2 regions of the Streptomyces sp. NBC_01017 genome follow, and region 2 is predicted to be linked to the other one. Evidence: predicted binding sites of a transcription regulator. Region 2 holds the regulator's gene; the other holds the start of a gene.
What was found. Region 2 encodes HspR, which represses chaperone genes until heat shock. Its sites were predicted from a motif close to TTGAGNNNNNNNNNCTCAA; they were not measured.

Region 1 (9,880 bases), 2.7 Mb from region 2:
TCGAGTTCGCCGTCTGCCGCCAGGAGAAGTGCGAGCAGGCGCCCCACGACGGGCTCGTCCTCGTCGACTCCCAGGGCGACCTGCACATTCACCCCGATCGCATCGCCGAACCGGCGACCTGGGCCTGGGCGATCGCGCACGCCGTCCTGCACCTCGGCTTCGGCCACGTCCCTTCCAAGAAGGGCACACCCGTGCAGCCCGACCGTGCCGACCTCGCCGCCCGCTGCGTCGTCGTCAACCGCTTCCTGCTCAGCTTCCCGATCGGCACGGCCCCGGACCACCTGCCCCTGAGCTACCCGGACGGCGACGAGGAACAGCTCGCCGCGCGCTGGCGGCGCGACGGCATCCCGGCCGCGTACGAGCGCTGCGGCACGGCGGGCTCCGAGGCCGACCAACTGCTCGTGGAGTGGATGGGCTGGTTCGGGTCGCCCCCGGACCACCAGCTGGCCTTCGCGACCGCGCTGACCCGCACCGTCTCCACCGCGATGGACCTGGCGGGCGGCCGCCGCGAGTCCATGGACGGCGAGCCGGTCAAGAAGCGGCCGTGGCAGTGGGCGCTGGAGTGGTTCATCACCTCCTACCCGCTGCTCGGCGGCCTCGCGGCCGGCATCAAGCTGGTCGCCGACGCCGAACTCGCCCGCGCGCACGGCATCGCCGTCGCCGCCGTCAATGCCGAGGCCGGCGAGATCTACATCAACCCGCTGCGGACGTTCGAGGACGAGGAATGGCGGTTCATCCTCGCCCACGAGATGCTGCACGCCGCCCTGCGCCACGGCGACCGCTGCGGCGCCCGCGACCCGTACCTGTTCAACGTCGCCTGCGACTACGTCATCAACGGCTGGCTGCGCGAGATGCAGGTCGGCGAGATGCCCCAAGGCCTGCTGTACGACGCGCAGTTCAGCGGCCTGTCCGCCGAGGAGGTGTACGACCGCATCGTCGGCGACCTGCGCCGGATGCGCCGCCTGGCCACCCTGCGCGGCAAGGGCGTCGGCGATGTGCTGGGCGCCCCGCTCGGCGCCCCCGGCGACTATTGCGACCTCGACGAGTTCTACCGCCGCGGCCTCTCCCACGGCCTCGACCTGCACCAGCAGCAGGAACGCGGCTTCCTGCCCGGCGGCCTGGTCCAGGAGATCCGCGCGCTCAGCCATCCACCGCTGCCCTGGGACGCCCGGCTGGCCCGCTGGTTCGACGAGTTCGTGCCGCGTCCGGAGCCGGTGCGGACCTACGCCCGTCCCTCGCGCCGTCAGTCGTCGACGCCCGACATCCCGCGCGCGGGGCGCTACTTCCCGCCCGAGGAGATCGCCCGCTGCACCTTCGGCGTCGTCCTGGACACGTCCGGCTCGATGGGCAGCGTGCTCCTCGGCAAGGCGCTGGGCGCCATCGCCTCCTACGCCGCCGCCCGGGACGTACCGGCCGCGCGGGTGGTGTTCTGCGACGTGGCGCCGCACGACGCCGGCTATGTGCCGGTGACGGAGATCGCGGGGCGGGTGCGGGTGCACGGCCGTGGCGGTACGGTCCTGCAGCCCGGGATCGACCTCCTCCAACGCGCGGACGACTTCCCGCCCGGCGCGCCCGTCCTGGTCATCACGGACGGCTGGTGCGACGTGCTGCGGGTGCGGCGCGAGCACGCGTACCTGCTCCCGCAGGGCCGTCGTCTGCCGTTCACCCCGCGTGGGCCGGTCTTCCGGGTGCAGTGAGCCGGAGTGTGATCGGATGGGGGCACGGACCCAGGAAAACGGGCCCCCACGCGAAAGGAAGAATCGTGGCTACCACGCGCTCCGCACACACCGTCTGGGAAGGCAACCTGCTCCAGGGCAACGGTGTCGTCAACTTCGACTCTTCCGGCGCCATCGCCGCACAGCCGGTCACGTGGGCCTCGCGCTCCCAGGACGCGAACGGCAGGACCAGCCCCGAGGAGCTGATCGCCGCCGCGCACTCCAGCTGCTTCTCCATGGCGCTGTCGCACGCCCTGGATGGTGCCGGCACCCCGCCCACCAAGCTCGTCACCTCGGCCGACGTGAGTTTCCAGCCGGGTGAGGGCATCACCGGCATCCACCTCACCGTCGAGGGCACCGTGCCCGGCCTCGACGCGGAGGGCTTCGCTGCGGCGGCGGAGGACGCGAAGAAGAACTGTCCGGTCAGTCAGGCGCTGACGGGCACGACGATCACTCTGTCGGCGAAGCTGGCGTAGCGGGTCGCCTACGGGGGTGCCACGGTTCGGTCGTCCGGCGGCTGCGGCGCCGCGGTGGCTGGTCGCGCAGTTCCCCGCGCCCCTCCGGGGGGCGGCCCTTCGGGCCAGCCCACCCGGCCCCCTGAGCGAGCGCTCAGCTACCGTTTGGTGGCCGTCCGCTCGGTCACTCGTCCCATTGACAAGAACCCGCTCAAGTTTTGTGCTGGAGTTCAAGGGGTGCCCTGGCGGAAGGGGACAGCGATGGCACGCGCGGTCGGGATCGATCTCGGGACCACGAACTCGGTGGTCGCCGTCCTGGAGGGTGGCGAACCCACGGTCGTCGCCAATGCGGAGGGGGCCAGGACCACACCGTCGGTCGTGGCCTTCGCCAAGAACGGCGAGGTACTCGTCGGTGAGGTGGCCAAACGGCAGGCGGTGACGAACGTCGAGCGCACCGCCCGCTCCATGAAGCGGTACATGGGCGACGCGAACTGGCGCTTCCCGGATCAGGGCGACATCGACGGCTCCCGCTACCGGGCCCAGGAGCTGTCGGCCCGGGTGCTGCAGAAACTGAAGCGGGACGCCGAGTCGTACCTCGGCGAGGACGTCACCGACGCGGTGATCACCGTCCCGGCGTATTTCGACGACGCCCAGCGGCAGGCCACGAAGGAGGCCGGGGAGATCGCCGGCCTGAAGGTGCTCAGGATCATCAACGAGCCCACGGCCGCCGCCCTCGCCTACGGACTCGACCGGGGCGAGGAACAGACCGTGCTGGTCTTCGACCTCGGCGGCGGCACCTTCGACGTCTCGCTGCTGGAGATCGGCGACGGCGTCATCGAGGTCAAGGCCACCAACGGCGACACCCACCTGGGCGGCGACGACTGGGACCAGCGGGTCGTCGAGTACCTGGTGAAGAAGTTCAAGGGGCAGTACGGCATCGACCTCGGCAACGACAAGATGGCCGTGCAGCGGCTGCGCGAGGGCGCCGAGAAGGCCAAGATCGAGCTGTCCAGCTCCACCGAGACGACGATCAACCTGCCCTACATCACGGCCTCCGCCGAAGGGCCCCTCCACCTCGACGAGAAGCTGACCCGCGCCCAGTTCCAGGAGCTCACCGAGGATCTCCTCGACCGCTGCAAGACCCCCTTCCACCAGGCGGTCAAGGACGCCGGCATCAAGCTCTCGGCGGTCGACCACGTCATCCTCGTCGGCGGCTCCACCCGGATGCCCGCCGTCACCGACCTGGTGAAGGAACTCACCGGCAAGGACCCGCACAAGGGCGTCAACCCCGACGAGGTCGTCGCCGTCGGCGCGGCCCTCCAGGCGGGTGTCATCCGCGGCGACGTCAAGGACGTCCTGCTGCTCGACGTCACCCCGCTGTCCCTCGGCATCGAGACCAAGGGCGGCATCATGACGAAGCTCATCGAACGCAACACGACCATCCCCACCCGGCGTTCGGAGATCTTCACCACGGCCACCGACAACCAGCCCTCGGTCGGCATCCAGGTCTACCAGGGCGAACGCGAGATCGCGGCGTACAACAAGAAGCTCGGCGTCTTCGACCTCACCGGCCTGCCGCCGGCCCCGCGCGGCGTCCCGCAGATCGAGGTCGCCTTCGACATCGACGCCAACGGCATCATGCATGTCTCCGCCAAGGACCTGGCGACCGGACGTGAGCAGAAGATGACGGTGACGGGCGGCTCGGCCCTCCCGAAGGACGACATCGACCGCATGATGCGGGAGGCCGAGCAGTACGCCGAGGAGGACCGCAAGCGCCGCGACGACGCCGAGACCCGCAACCAGGCCGAACAACTCGTCTACCAGACCGAGAAGTTCATCCGCGACAACGAGGACAAGGTCCCGGCGGACACGAGGTCCGAGGTCGAGGCGGCGATCACCGACCTGAAGCAGCAGCTGGAGCAGAACGCCGAGACGAACGCCCTGCGCACCGGCATCGAGAAACTCGCCTCGGTCAGCCAGCAGATGGGCCAGGCGATGTACGCCCAGTCCCAGCAGGCACCGAGTGAGAGCTCCACCGGCCCGGGCACCGAAGAGGCCTCACCGCAGGACGACGACGGTGTGGTGGACGCGGAGATCGTGGATGACGAGAAGGACCAGAAGGGCGGCGCCGCCTAGGGGCCGCTCAGGACCCGGTCTTCTCCCAGCCCCGCCGCTCCGGCCGGGGCCCCAGCTGCTCGGGGTCCCGGCTGCGGTACACCAGGTACGGCCGGAACAGGTACTGCACCGGCGCGCTGAACATGTGGACCAGCCGGGTGTACGGCACCAGCGCGATGAGCACCATGCCGATCACCGCATGCACCTCGTACAGCACCGGCACGCCCGCCATCCGGTCCAGGTCCGGTTGAAGGGTGAAGAGGCTGCGGGCCCACGGGGCGATGGACTGGCGGTAGTTGTAGCCGTCGCCGGAGGAGTGGGACAGCTTGGCGACCATGCCCATCACGATCGCCGCCGCCAGCACGACGTACATGAGCTTGTCGTTGACCGTGGTCGCCCGGAACACGGGTGCCTTCGTGCGGCGGCGGTAGATCAGCAGGGCGATCCCGGCGACCGTCAGCACCCCGGCCGCCGTGCCGCCGTAGAGGGAGAACAGGTGGTACGTCCGCTCGCTGACCCCGAGTGCGTCCGTCCAGGACTCCGGGACGAACAGGCCCACCAGATGGCCGACCAGCACGAACAGGATGCCGTAGTGGAAGGCGGGCGAGGCGATGTTCAGGAGCCTCGACTCGTAGACCTGGGACGAGCGCGTGGTCCAGCCGAAGCGGTCGTAGCGGTGGCGCCAGATCAGGCCGGCGACGAGCATGGCGAGCACGACGTAGGGGAGGACGCCCCACAGGAGTGTGGTCATGGGCGTGCCCCCGGTTGTGCGGTCGGCAGGGTGGCGCACACGGCGTCCAGGACGGACGCGTACGGTGTGCCGAAGTCGGTGAGCCGGGCGCGGAGCTCCTCCAGACAGTCCCGGTGTTCCAGCAGGAGGTCGGTGTCGCCGGTGCGGGCCGCGAACTCCAGTACCGCGGGCAGGAAGTCCGGCAGTTCCTCGCCGGTGAGCTCCAGGCCGTGGGCGCGGTAGACGTCCTTGAAGCGCAGCAGCGACATGCCGCGCCGCCGGGTGTCCCCGTCCCGCCACCAGCTCAGGTACAGGCTGTGGCGGTTCTTGAGGTCGAAGACCTCGACGTAGTGCGCGGCCAGCTCCTGCGGGGGCGTGAGGGCCGCGTGGTCGGTGAACTCCCGTAGCTGCGGGGCCGCCTCGCGCAGGAGCGGCAGGCGGGCACGGAAGTCGTCGTCGGGGTAGGTCAGGCAGAGTGCGGCCGCCTGGTACAGCACCTCGAAGGACGGCATCAGGCCTCCTCGGTCTTGGCTGTGTCGGCTGTTTGGGCCATGGGGGCTGTGGGGGGCAGGCCGGCCGCGTCGTCCGCCGTCTGCCGTCTGCGCAGGGCGTGGAAGTTCTCCACCGACACCAGCGGCAGCAGCTTGCGGCCCGAGTCCTGGCCGACGGGGCCGTCCCCGCCCATCCCGGGCCCGCCGTCGTAGTCGAGGCTGCACCCCTGCGGAAGCGCCGACTCCTCCAGGTGCCGGGCGTCCGCGACCGCGGCCGTCGGAATCACGTACCGGTCCTCGTACTTGGCGATCGCCAGCAGCCGGTACATCTCCTCGATCTCGTGCGCCCCCATCCCGACGGCGGCCGACACCGAGGGATCCGGCTCCTCACCGAGGTTGATCGCCCGCATGTGGGAGCGCATCGCGGCGAGCTTCTCCAGCGAGGACCGGACGGGGCCGATGGCGCCGGCCGTGAACATCTCCGCCAGGTACTCCAGCGGAATGCGCAGGCTGTCGATCGCGCCGAACAGGTTCCCCGCGTCCTCACCGTCGTGCCCGGTCTCCGTCAGCACGTCCACCACCGGGGAGAGCGGCGGGATGTACCAGACCATCGGCATCGTCCGGTACTCCGGGTGCAGCGGCAGCGCCACCCGGTACTTGCTGATCAGCGCGTGCACGGGGGAGCGGCGCGCCGCCTCCACCCAGTCGTACGGGATCCCCGCCGCGTCGCACGCGTGCCGCACCCCGGCGTCCTCGGGGTCGAGGAAGACACCCAACTGCGCCTCGTACAGATCCCGTTCGCTGCGCACCGACGCCGCGGCGGTCACCTTGTCGGCGTCGTACAGCACCACCCCGAGATAGCGCAGCCGGCCCACGCACGTCTCCGAGCAGACCGTCGGCAGACCGACCTCGATCCGCGGATAGCACATCGTGCACTTCTCGGCCTTGCCGGTGGCGTGGTTGAAGTACACCTTCTTGTACGGGCATCCCGTCACGCACATCCGCCAGCCCCGGCACCGGTCCTGGTCGACGAGGACGATGCCGTCCTCCGCCCGCTTGTACATCGCCCCCGACGGACACGACGCCACACAGGACGGGTTGAGGCAGTGCTCGCAGATACGCGGCAGATAGAACATGAAGGTCTGCTCGAACTCGAACCTCACCTTGTCCGAGGCCTGCGTGCGCGCCCGCTCGACCATCGGGTCGAGGTCGCCGTGGGCCGGGGCGCCGGCGAGGTTGTCGTCCCAGTTCGCCGACCACTCGATCTTCATCGGTTTGCCGTCGATCTGCGAGATCGGCCGGGCGACCGGGTAGTCGTCGCCGAGCGGGGCGTCGGTGAGGTTCTTGTAGTCGTACGTCCAGGGCTCGTAGTAGTCCTTGATCTCCGGGAGTTCGGGGTTGGAGAAGATCCCGGCGAGCTTGCGGAAACGGCCGCCCGCCTTCAGCTTCAGCGCGCCGCGCCGGTTCAGCTCCCAGCCGCCGCGCCACCGCTCCTGGTCCTCGTAGCGGCGGGGATAGCCCTGGCCGGGGCGGGTCTCGACGTTGTTGAACCAGACGTACTCCATGCCCCGCCGGTTGGTCCACGCCTGCTTGCAGGTGACCGAGCAGGTGTGGCAGCCGATGCACTTGTCGAGGTTCATCACCATCGCGATCTGGGCCATCGGACGCATCAGTACTCGACCTCCTGGCTGCGGCGGCGGATCACCGTCACCTCGTCGCGCTGACTGCCCGTCGGGCCCAGGTAGTTGAACGCCCAGGAGAGCTGGGCGTACCCGCCGACGAGATGGGACGGCTTGAGGATCAGCCGGGTGAGTGAGTTGTGGATGCCGCCGCGCCTGCCGGTGGCCTCCGTCCTCGGGACGGCGATGGTGCGTTCCTGCGCATGGTGCAGGTAGACGGTGCCGGCCGGCATCCGGTGCGAGACGACGGCCCGGGCGACGACCACGCCGTTGCGGTTGGCCGCCTCCACCCAGTCGTTGTCGACGACACCGATCGCGTCCGCGTCCTGCGGGGACATCCAGATGTTCTGGCCGCCCCGGGACAGCGCCAGCATGAACAGGTTGTCCTGGTACTCGGAGTGGATCGACCACTTGTTGTGCGGGGTGAGGTAGCGGACCGTCACCTCCTTCTGCCCGTCCGGACCCAGGCGCGGTTCACCGAACAGCTTGTTCATGTCCAGCGGCGGCCGGTAGACGGGAAGCGCCTCGCCCAGCTCGTGGATCCAGTCGTGGTCGAGGAAGAAGTGCTGGCGGCCGGTGAGGGTGTGCCAGGGCTTGAGGTGCTCGGTGTTGAGGGTGAAGGCGGTGTAGCGCCGCCCGCCCGACTCGCTGCCCGACCACTCCGGCGAGGTGATCACCGGCACGGGCGCGGCCTGGGTGTCCGCGTACGTGACCCGCTCGGCCTCGTGCTCCGCCGCCAGGTGCGCCATCTCCTGCCCGGTGCGGGCCTCAAGGGTGCGGAAGCCCTGAGTGGCGAGGCGGCCGTTGGTGGTGCCGGACAGGGCGAGGATGGTGTTCGCCGCCTTCACGGCCGTATCGAGCAAGGGCCGGCCGTCGGATGTCACGCCGTTCAGATGCCGGAGGTCCTCGACCTCCTCGTCCGGCTTCAGCGTGATGCCCTTGGCGGGCAGGCCGAGCTCCTCCACCAGCGGCCCGAGCGCGGCGAACCTGGCGCCGATCGCCGTGTAGTCGCGCTCCACGACGGTGAGGTTCGGCATGGTCCTGCCCGGCACGGGATCGCACTCCCCGCGCCGCCAGTCCAGGACGACCCCGCCCGGCTGGGCCGTCTCGCCCGGGGTGTCGTGCTGGAGCGGGGTCGCCATCAGGTCCTTGCGCACCCCCAGATGACCGACGGCCAGCTCACTCAGCCGCTCCGCCAGCGCCTTGAACGCGTCGAAGTCGGTGCGGGCCTGCCACGGCGGGTCCACGGCCGGGGTGAAGGAGTGCACAAAGGGGTGCATGTCCGTGCTGGACAGGTCGTGCTTCTCGTACCAGGTCGCGGCGGGCAGGACGACGTCCGACAGCAGGGTGGACGACGTCTGCCGGAAGTCCAGCGACAGCAGCAGGTCGAGCTTTCCCTCGGGCGCCTCGTCGTGCCAGGTCACATCCCGCGGCCGCACGTCCTCGGGCGCCTCCTCCGCCTGCAGGGACGAGTGCGTGCCCAGCAGGTGCCGTGTGAAGTACTCGGCGCCCTTCGCCGACGAGCCCAGCAGGTTGGCCCGCCACAGCGTCAGCACCCGCGGCCAGTTCTGAGGCGCGTCCGGGTCCTCGCAGGCGAACTTCAGGGTCCCCGCGCGCAGTTCGGCGACCACCCGTGACACCGGATCACCGAACACCTCGCCCAGCTCCAGCGGATTGCGGTCGAACGTCGGATACGACGGCATCCACCCCGTCCGCGCCGACAGCGCGAGACAGTCCGCGCCCGTCATCCCACGGAACCGGCCCGTGCCGAGCGGCGAGGCGAGCACGTCGGCGGTGAACCGGTCGTAGCGCCACTGGTCGGTGTTGAGGAACCAGTACGCCGTGCCGATCATCTGGCGCGGCGGCCGCGACCAGTCCGACGCCGAGGCGAGCGTCGCCCAGCCGGTCACCGGACGGCACTTCTCCTGGCCCACGTAGTGTGCCCAGCCGCCGCCGTTGCGGCCCTGGCAGCCGGTGAGCTGGAGCAGGGCGAGGAAGGCGCGGTAGATCGTCTCGGAGTGGAACCAGTGGTTGGTGCCGGCGCCCATCAGGATCATGCAGCGGCCCTTCGACCGCTCGGCGGTGCGCGCGAACTCCCGTGCAATGCGTATGCACTTGGCGGCCGGGACGGACGTGTGCGCCTCCTGCCAGGCCGGGGTGCCGGGCGCGTCACGGTCGTCGTACGACACGGGCCAACGGCCGGGCAGCCCCTCCCGCGCCACGCCGTACTGCGCGAGCAGCAGATCGAAGACCGTCGTCACCAGCGGCCCTCGCGCCCCGCCGAGCTTCGTCGCCGGGACCCCACGCCTCACGACGTCCCCGCGCCCCTGCCCATGTGCCCCACCCTCGGTGTCGAAGCGCGGCAGCAGCACCTCGACGCCCGCGGCGACCTCACTGCCGTACAGGCTCAACTGTGGGCGTATATCGCCGAGTTCGAGGTTCCACTTGCCCATGCCCGACTCGGACCAGCGGAAGCCGAGAGAGCCGTTCGGGGCGACCGCGCGGCCTGTGGCGGCGTCCAGCACGACCGTCTTCCACTCCGCGCTCGCGCCCTTCTGGCCCAGGTCCGAGGCGCGCAGGAACTTCGCCGGGACGTAGGCACCGCCTCGCTCCTCCAGCGTGACCAGGAAGGGCAGGTCGGTGAACTGCCGTACATAGTCCTCGAAGAACGGTGTCTCGCGGTCGACGAAGAACT
Region 2 (9,880 bases):
CTTGATGTTGTTCGCGCCGATGTCCTTGATCGCCTCGGTCATGTTGGCCTGGGCGTTCTCCGGCTTCCAGTCCTTGGTGTCGTACCTCTTGGCGATGTCCACCGAGCCGTTGAGCTCGGAGAGGGCGCCCGCCTTGAACTGCTTGGCGTTCGGGTCGGTGAGCGACCCGTTCATCATGACGATCTTGTCGGACGAGTCGACGTCCGGACCCATGGCCTCCATGAGGGAGCGGCCCTGCACCTCGCCGACCAGTTCGTTGTCGAAGGAGACGTACGCGTCGATCGGTCCCTCGGCGAGGCGGTCGTAGGCGATGACCGGGATGCCGGCTTCCTTGGCCTTCTGCACGCCGTCGGCTATCGCGTGGGCGTCCACGGCGTCCAGCAGGATCACGTCGACCTGGTCGTTGATCATCTGCTGGAGCTGGCTCGCCTGCTTCTTGGCGTCGGCGTCCGCGTTGCGGTAGTCGACCTGGCCCTGCTTGTCGGTGAGCTCCGCCACCTTGTTCTTGATGATGGGGTAGTCGAACTTGTCGTAGCGCGTGTTCGCCGTCTCCGGCAGCAGCAGCCCCACGGTGACGTCGTCGCCCTTGGTCGGGCTCGCCTCACTGCTGTCCCCGGTGACGCCCAGTGCCCCGCACGCTGCCAGCGAGAGGGTCATCGTGGACGCGGCGGCCACGGCGGTGGCGGTGCGGCGCAGGGGGCGCAAGGGACGCATAGAGGAGCTCACTTCTGGTGCCTTCGGGACACGGGCGCGCCATTGCGCCCAGATGTCTGAAAAGACAACGCGTCGACCGCCCCCAGCGTCAAGCGGAATCACTTAACGAGTGCGCAACACCACGCTCCGCTGATCATGTAAAGACATGGCGAAACATATCGCAACGGCCGTTACACCCCCTCCACCGAACCTGGATCGAACACGCGCCAAGATCCGCACAACCAACCTCATTCGCCACGGGTCCCGTTCAGGACGACTCCCCCGTCGACCCGCACTCGACCAGAGGATCGAACGAACTCAGCCAGACGCACGACCCCCGCAGCGACCTGTAGCTCGCCGGTCTTCAAGCGCCGGCCCTACTGGGTGACGGGTGCGCAGGCCGACGGGACCGAGCCCGTCCCCCCGGGCGACCGGGCAGTGACCGCGCCCGCCACCTGACCGACCCGGGCCCCGACCGACCTGCGAAGATCACCCGCATGACCGTCATCACCGAAACCCTCGTGGAGGACGGCCACTTCGGCACGCTGACCGTCCGGCTGGACACCGAGCGCGGCGAAGTCGTCGTCGAGGGCGCCGCCGTACCGCGGATCGTGCTGAGCCGGTCCGCCGGTACCGAGGCCGAGGAGCACATCCCCGTCGGCACTCGGGCCGGTGACCGGCTCACGCTCACCGTGGACGGCGAGGAGGCTCAGGTGCGCCCGGCGAAGGGGCGGCTGACCCGGCGTTCGTACGCGGTCGACGTCCGGCACGCCGGCCGCGTCTGGCGGCTGCTGCCCGACTCCGTGCCGGACAGCCGCTTCCTGCGCGACGGCCGGCGCCTCGGCGAGTTCACCTCCCAGGGCAACGGAGAGGTCTCGGCCGAGTGGCACGAGGACGCGGCTCCGGAGGCCCTGGACGTGAGCCTCGGCTACGCCCTGGCAGCCGGATTCGGCACGGGGGCACAGCCGATGTGGATGCTGGTCGTGGATGCGATCGGGGATCTGATTCCCTGACGCGGTGGTCGCCTTCGCCGTGGCCCGTACAAGCAATTGGCGGGCCGACCGGTCCCGTTCGGCGACGGTTGATCACTGCCGTCGCCGAACTGGACGAAGGACCGCATGAACCCAGCCAGACGCACGACCGCGGCCACCGCGACCGCCATCGTGCTCGCCACCGCGGGCGGCCTGCTCACCACTCTCGCCGCCCCCGCGTCCGCCGCGGCGACCTGCACGTCACCGGTCTTCTTCGTCGGCCGCTGACGGCATGGGAAAGGGGCCCGGAGGTTCTCAACGAACCTCCGGGCCCCTTCGCGTACGGCCGTGCCGCCGCCTAGTCCTTGGCCTTCTTCGGCCGCCACACCACCAGCGCGCTGGTCTGCTGCACCTCCTGGTACGGCACCAGATCGCGGCGGTACGACGCATGTACCGCCGCCTCGCGCTGCTGCATAGCCGCCGCGGCTCCTTCGACGGCGGCCTGGAGTTCGGCCACCCGGGACTGGAGCGCGGCGACCTGGTTCTCCAGTTCGATGATGCGCTTGATGCCGGCGAGGTTGATGCCCTCGTCCTGCGACAACTGCTGGACGGTGCGCAGCAGTTCGATGTCGCGGGCCGAGTAGCGGCGCCCCCGGCCCGCGGTGCGGTCCGGAGACACCAGGCCCAGGCGGTCGTACTGGCGCAGGGTCTGCGGGTGCAGGCCGGACAGCTGGGCCGCCACCGAGATGACGTAGACCGGGGTCTCCTCGGTCAGTTCATACGGGTTGCGTCGACGACCGTCCATCTGACTCATGCTCCCTTCGCGGCCTGGAACAGCTCCGCCCGCGGGTCCTCATCCGCGGTCGCCTCGCGATACGCCTCAAGTGCGTCACGAGCCTTCCCCGTCAGGTCCTTCGGAACACTCACCTCGACGGTGACCAGAAGGTCGCCGCGGGTGCCGTCCTTGCGGACCGCGCCCTTGCCCCGTGCCCGCATGGTGCGGCCGTTGGGCGTACCGGGCGGCAGTTTCAGGGTGACCGGTGGTCCGCCCAGGGTGGGGACCCTGACCTCGCCGCCGAGGGCCGCCTCCGTGAACGTCACGGGGACGGTCACCGTGAGGTTGTCCTCCTTGCGGCCGAACACCGCGTGCGCGTCGACGTGCACCGTGACGTACAGGTCGCCGGACGGGCCGCCGCGCTCGCCGGGTGCGCCCTTGCCGCGCAGGCGGATGCGCTGGCCGTCCGACACCCCGGCCGGGATGCGGACCTGCATGGTCCTGGACGACTTCGCCCTGCCGCTGCCCTTGCAGTCCATGCAGGGGTGCTCGGCGATCAGCCCGCGCCCCTTGCAGTCCGGGCACGGGTCGGTGAGGGAGAAGCCACCGCCCGAGCCCCGCGCCACCTGGCCGGTACCGACACAGGTCGGGCACACCCGCGGCGTGCCGTTCTTGTCGCCGGTGCCCGCGCAGGCCTTGCACGGTGACTGCGAGGACATCCGCAGCGGGACCGTCGCACCCTCGATCGCCTCGGTGAAGCTGAGGTTGACCTCGGTGTCGATGTCCTGGCCGCGCCGGGGCTGGGTACGGGTCGTCCCCGTGCCGCCACGGTTGAACAGGCCCCCGAAGACGTCCCCGAGTCCGCCGCCGAAGCCGCCGGCTCCGCCTTGGCCGCCGCCGCCCTGGGCGCCGCCTCCGAAGAGGTCGCCCAGGTCGAAGTTGAAGTTGCCGCCGCCCGCGCCGCCCGGCCCCGGGCGGAAGCCGCCGTTGCCGAACAGGGCGCGAGCCTCGTCGTACTCCCTGCGCTTCTTGGGGTCACCGAGGACGTCGTTCGCCTCGGAGATCTCCTTGAAGCGGTCCTCCGCCTTGGCGTTGCCCTTGTTGGCGTCCGGATGGTTCTCGCGGGCGAGCTTCCGGTACGCCTTCTTGATCTCGGCCTCGGTGGCGTCCTTGGGGACGCCGAGGACCTTGTAGTAGTCCTTCTCGATGAAGTCCTTGGTGCTCATCCTCGACGTACCCCCTTCCCGTAGTACCTCGTCAGTTCAACGTCAGCCCTCGTCCGGGCCACCGCTCTCCTTGTCGTCGGCCGCCTCGGCAGACTCCTCCTTGACCGCCTGCGCGCCCGGCTGGGGCTCGGCGACGGCCACCCGCGCGGGGCGGATGGTGCGCTCGCCGATGCGATACCCGGGCTGCAGGATCGCCACGCAGGTCGTCTCGGTGACGTCCGGCGCGTAGGAGTGCATCAGGGCCTCGTGGATCGTCGGGTCGAAGGGCTCGCCCTCCTTGCCGAACGCCTGCAGTCCCATCTTCGCCGCGACGGTCTCCAGCGACTCCGCGACGGACTTGAATCCGCCGACGAGTTCGCCGTGTTCACGCGCGCGGCCGATGTCGTCGATCACGGGCAGGAGCTCGGTCAGGAGGTTCGCGATGGCGATCTCCTTGACCGTGATCCGGTCCCGCTCCACGCGGCGGCGGTAGTTCTGGTACTCGGCCTGGAGCCGCTGGAGGTCCGCCGTGCGCTCGCCGAGCGCCGTACGCACCTGGTCCAGCTGGGCCACCAGGCCCGGGTCTGCTGCTCCGTCCCCGGCCGGGGCCGCCCCTTCCTGAGGGACGGCCTTCGACTCGGCGTCGTCAGGGGTGGCGCCGGAGGGGACGTCGGGCTTCTCCTCGAAGCCCGGGGTCTCCTCCGTCATTACGCGGCACCGTCCTTGCGCTCGTCGTCCACGATCTCGGCGTCGACGACGTCGTCGTCAGCGGCCTTGCCGCCCGGGGCAGCGCCCTCGGGACCGCCGCCGGCGGCGCCCTGCGTGGCCTGGGCGTCGGCGTACATGGCCTGGCCGACCTTCTGGGAGACCGCGGCGACCTTCTCGGTGGCGGTGCGGATCTCTGCGGTGTCCTCGCCCTTGAGCGCGGTCTTCAGCTCCTCGACGGCGGCCTCGACCTCGGTCTTGACCTCGCCGGGGACCTTGTCCTCGTTGTCCTTGAGGAACTTCTCCGTCTGGTAGACGAGCTGCTCGCCCTGGTTGCGGGACTCGGCGGCCTCGCGGCGGGCGTGGTCCTCCTCCGCGTACTTCTCGGCCTCTTCGCGCATCCGGTTGACCTCGTCCTTCGGCAGCGAGGAGCCACCGGTGACGGTCATCTTCTGCTCCTTGCCCGTGCCGAGGTCCTTCGCGGTCACGTGCATGATGCCGTTGGCGTCGATGTCGAAGGCGACCTCGATCTGCGGGACACCGCGCGGGGCCGGCGGAAGGCCCGTGAGCTCGAACATTCCGAGCTTCTTGTTGTACGCCGCGATCTCGCGCTCGCCCTGGTAGACCTGGATCTGCACGGACGGCTGGTTGTCCTCGGCCGTCGTGAAGATCTCGGACCGCTTGGTCGGGATCGTGGTGTTGCGCTCGATGAGCTTGGTCATGATGCCGCCCTTGGTCTCGATACCGAGGGACAGCGGGGTCACGTCGAGGAGCAGGACGTCCTTGACCTCACCCTTGAGGACACCGGCCTGCAGGGCGGCGCCGATGGCGACGACCTCGTCCGGGTTGACGCCCTTGTTGGCGTCCTTGCCGCCGGTCAGCTCGCGGACGAGCTCGGCGACGGCGGGCATACGGGTGGAGCCACCGACGAGGACGACGTGGTCGATCTCGTTGATGGAGACGCCGGCGTCCTTCATGACGTTGAAGAACGGGGTCTTGCAGCGCTCCAGGAGGTCCGCGGTCAGCTGCTGGAACTGAGCCCGGGTGAGCTTCTCGTCCAGGTGCAGCGGGCCCTCGGCGGAGGCGGTGATGTAGGGCAGGTTGATCGAGGTCTCGGTGGACGAGGACAGCTCGATCTTGGCCTTCTCGGCAGCCTCACGCAGACGCTGGAGGGCCATCTTGTCCTTGGCGAGGTCCACGCCGTGACCGGACTTGAACTGCTGCACCAGGTAGTCGACGACGCGCTGGTCCCAGTCGTCGCCGCCGAGGTGGTTGTCACCGTTGGTGGCCTTCACCTCGACGACGCCGTCGCCGATCTCCAGGAGGGACACGTCGAAGGTGCCGCCACCGAGGTCGAAGACGAGGATCGTCTGGTCGTCCTTGTCGAGGCCGTACGCCAGCGCGGCCGCGGTGGGCTCGTTGACGATGCGAAGGACGTTCAGACCGGCGATCTCGCCGGCCTCCTTCGTCGCCTGGCGCTCGGAGTCGTTGAAGTACGCCGGGACGGTGATGACCGCGTCGGTCACCTTCTCGCCCAGGTAGGACTCGGCGTCCCGCTTCAGCTTCTGCAGGATGAAGGCGGACATCTGCTGCGGGTTGAAGGGCTTCCCGTCGAGCTCCGTCTTCCAGTCGGTGCCCATGTGGCGCTTCACGGACCTGATGGTCCGGTCCACGTTGGTGACCGCCTGACGCTTGGCGACCTCGCCGACCAGCACTTCGCCGTTCTTCGCGAAGGCGACGACGGACGGCGTGGTCCTGGCACCCTCGGCGTTGGTGATGACGGTGGGCTCGCCGCCCTCCAGAACGCTGACGACGGAGTTAGTCGTGCCCAGGTCGATGCCGACCGCACGTGCCATGGTTGATTCCTCCAGCTGACTTGAGTGGAACGGACTCAAGTGTGCACGACGGCTCGCAACCGGTCAACAGAGCTGAGTCGACCTCACTCAACTCTTATCCGTTCCTTACACGCAACTGGGCTCCGACCTGCGACGATGTCGCCTGCGCGGGCGGGCGAACCGCACCCCCTACGGGAAAATAGGGTTGACGCCGAGGCCCGTACGGCTTGATGTGCAGCATCGCGAAGACGGTGACGAGGACCCCCACCCCCACCCAGAACGCCGCGGACGGCGCCATCCATCCCATGTGCACGAGGACGCCGACGAGTACCCCGGAGAACCCCGCGACCCCCAGCAGGACGGTCCCACCCTGCGGGGTGAGGCCGATCCGGCGCAAACGATGAGCGAGATGGTCGGGCCCGCCCCGCAGCAGCGGCCGTCCGGCCAGCCGGCGGGACAGCGCCACGAGGAGTACGTCGGCGGTGGCGAGGGAGGTGAGCGAGTAGAGCACGGCCGCGCTCGACAAGGGATCGTGCCCGGCCCGGGTCATCACGGCCGACGCCGCCAGCACGAACCCGACGAACAGCGACCCGCACGCCCCGAGCCCGATCCGCGCGGGATGCCAGTTGTGCATGAGGAACCCGGTCAGCGCGGCGGCCAGCACGCTGAGCAGCACCGCGAGTTCGTCCATCACCTCGGCCGCCGCACAGATCCCGACACCGAAGGCGGTGAGCACCCCGACGGTGCCGGCCAGGGCGTCCGCATGGTCGAGCGCCTGGAACCCGATGGCCACGAGAACGATCCAGCCGACGGCCACCAGCCCCAGCAGGATCCCGGTGTCGCCGTACGGCACCACGCAGGCCGCCGCCACCGCCGTACCGCCGATCAGGAACCGCGCCTTCACCCGCCGCACGTCGGCGACCAGCCCGAGCGCGGCGACGGCGCCCGCGGCGATCACCAGCCGCATGATCTCCGAGCCCAGCGGGGCGAACCGCGTCCACTCCCCGGCGGCGGCCACCAGGCAGGTCACGAGCGCGACGGCGACACCACCCAGCAGGGGCGTCGGCCGCTGGCGCCGGCGGTCCAAGATGCCGAAGCGCAGGGCGGGCAGCCGAAGCAGCGCCGCGAGGAGGGCGGCGAGCAGCAGGGCGGTGGTGGCGGCGGCGATCCCGTAAAGCACGGGGATAGGTTAGTGCCGTATATACCATTTCGGGATGAATAACACGATCTGTTCTTAAGGCAACCCTCAGCGACTCACATCACTCCGCGCCTGGCTACAGTGCGACGGAGGATGCGGGTAGTCTCAGAGGACTGCATAAGTTACCGCTTAGTAATGTCGAGGACACCCTCGAACCACCCCCTCGCAGGCCCGAGGAGCCCCGAAATGCAACTCGCCGCGATCATCGTGTCGCTGGTTCTGATCGTGGTCGGCGTGGCCCTGTTCGCGCGCGCCATCCTTCAGATCTACAACTTCATGCGGCTCGGCCAGAACGTGCCCGCGGGCACCCGCACGGACGAGCCGGTGCAGCGCACCGTCACCGTCGCCAGGGAGTTCCTCGGCCACACCCGGATGAACCGCTGGGGCATCGTGGGTGTCGCGCACTGGTTCGTGGCGGTGGGCTTCTTCTCGCTGCTGCTGACGATCGTCAACGCCGTCGGCCAGCTGTTCAAGGCCGACTGGATGCTGCCGGTCATCGGCGACTGGGCGCCGTACAACGTCTTCGTCGAGTTCCTCGGCACCATGACGGTTCTCGGCATCCTCACCCTGATCGTGATCCGCCAGCTGAGCCGTCCGGGCAAGGCCGGCCGCAAGTCCCGCTTCGCCGGGTCCAACACCGGCCAGGCGTACTTCGTCGAGAGCGTCATCCTCATCGTCGGCGTCTGCATCTTCATGCTGCACGCGCTGGAGGGCGCCCAGCACCACGTGGACGGCTACGAGGCCTCGTTCTTCATCTCGTACCCGGTGGTGTCGTGGTTCGAGGGCATGGACATCTCCACGCTCCAGAACCTCACCTACTTCTTCGCCGGCGTGAAGATCGCGACCTCCTTCATCTGGATGATCACGGTCGCCCTGAAGACCGACATGGGTGTGGCCTGGCACCGCTTCCTGGCGTTCCCGAACATCTGGTTCAAGCGCAACGCCGACGGTGGGACCTCGCTGGGCGCGCTGCTGCCGATGACCTCCGGCGGCAAGCCGATCGACTTCACCGACCCCGGTGAGGACGACGTCTTCGGTGTCTCCCAGGTCGAGCAGTACTCCTGGAAGGGCCTGCTGGACTTCTCCACCTGCACCGAGTGCGGCCGCTGCCAGTCGCAGTGCCCCGCCTGGAACACGGGCAAGCCCCTCTCCCCCAAGCTGCTGATCATGTCGCTGCGCGACCACGCGCACGCCAAGGCGCCGTACCTGCTGGCCGGTGGCGGCAAGACGATGGAGGGCGAGGAGAAGGCGTCAGAGGAGCAGCTGAGGGACGTCCCCGCGGCCGCCCTCGCGGAGGCCGAGCGTCCGCTGATCGGCACCGCCGAGGAGAACGGCGTCATCGACCCGGACGTCCTGTGGTCCTGCACCACCTGTGGCGCCTGCGTCGAGCAGTGCCCGGTGGACATCGAGCACATCGACCACATCGTCGACATGCGCCGCTACCAGGTGATGATCGAGAGCGCGTTCCCGTCCGAGGCGGGCACGATGCTCAAGAACCTGGAGAAGAAGGGCAACCCCTGGGGCCTGGCGAAGAAGCAGCGCCTGGAGTGGCTGAAGGAAGTCGACTTCGAGGTGCCGGTCGTCGGCAAGGACATCGAGGACCTCACCGAGGTCGAGTACCTCTACTGGGTCGGCTGCGCCGGCGCCCTGGAGGACCGCGCCAAGAAGACCACCAAGGCCTTCGCGGAGCTGCTGCACATGGCGGGCGTCAAGTTCGCGATCATGGGCGGCGACGAGAAGTGCACCGGTGACTCCGCCCGCCGCCTCGGCAACGAGCCCCTGTTCCAGGAGCTCGGCATGGAGAACGTCATGGCACTGAACATGGCGTTCGGCGAGGAGATGGACGACGACGGCAAGGTGACCGAGGAGTCCCGCAAGCCCAAGTCGGCCAAGAAGATCGTCGCCACCTGCCCGCACTGCCTCAACACGATCGGCAACGAGTACCCGCAGATCGGCGGCGACTACGAGGTCATCCACCACACCCAGCTGCTCCAGCACCTGGTGGACGAGGGCAAGCTGGTCCCGGTGACCCCGGTCGAGGGCATCATCACCTACCACGACCCCTGCTACCTGGGCCGGCACAACAAGATCTACACGCCCCCGCGCGAGATCATCGCCAGCGTCCCGGGCATCCGCAACGAGGAGATGCACCGCCACAAGGAGCGCGGCTTCTGCTGTGGCGCCGGTGGTGCGCGGATGTGGATGGAGGAGCGGATCGGCAAGCGCATCAACAACGAGCGCGTCGACGAGGCTCTCTCGGTGAACCCGGACATCGTCTCGACGGCCTGCCCGTTCTGCCTGGTCATGCTCACGGACTCCGTGAACGGCAAGAAGAACGATGGCACGGCCAAGGAGTCCATCCAGGTCGTCGACGTGGCCCAGCTGCTGCTGGAGTCGGTCAAGACCCCGGTCCCGGACGACGAGCCCCCGGCGGGCACCGCCGAGGCGGAGAGCGAGCCGGAGCCCCAGCCGGTCAAGTAGCACCCGCTACGGCAGTC

Region 1: dnaK (molecular chaperone DnaK) is a predicted target of HspR. The motif match lies at 2,367-2,385, and genes of this name have one in related genera.

Annotation. Positions count from the first base shown of each region.
Region 1 is NZ_CP108683.1:2,590,996-2,600,875, reverse strand. Features, by position in the region: gene OG331_RS12015 (DUF2201 family putative metallopeptidase) at 1-1,697, shown strand, start outside; gene OG331_RS12010 (OsmC family protein) at 1,763-2,191, shown strand; gene dnaK (molecular chaperone DnaK) at 2,432-4,306, shown strand; gene narI (respiratory nitrate reductase subunit gamma) at 4,314-5,036, opposite strand; gene narJ (nitrate reductase molybdenum cofactor assembly chaperone) at 5,033-5,527, opposite strand; gene narH (nitrate reductase subunit beta) at 5,527-7,176, opposite strand; gene OG331_RS11985 (nitrate reductase subunit alpha) at 7,176-9,880, opposite strand, start outside.
Region 2 is NZ_CP108683.1:5,248,846-5,258,725, forward strand. Features, by position in the region: gene OG331_RS23885 (sugar ABC transporter substrate-binding protein) at 1-714, opposite strand, end outside; gene OG331_RS23890 (hypothetical protein) at 1,191-1,706, shown strand; gene OG331_RS23895 (hypothetical protein) at 1,812-1,952, shown strand; gene OG331_RS23900 (heat shock protein transcriptional repressor HspR) at 2,023-2,469, opposite strand; gene dnaJ (molecular chaperone DnaJ) at 2,475-3,665, opposite strand; gene grpE (nucleotide exchange factor GrpE) at 3,708-4,352, opposite strand; gene dnaK (molecular chaperone DnaK) at 4,352-6,205, opposite strand; gene OG331_RS23920 (MraY family glycosyltransferase) at 6,300-7,364, opposite strand; gene OG331_RS23925 ((Fe-S)-binding protein) at 7,569-9,863, shown strand.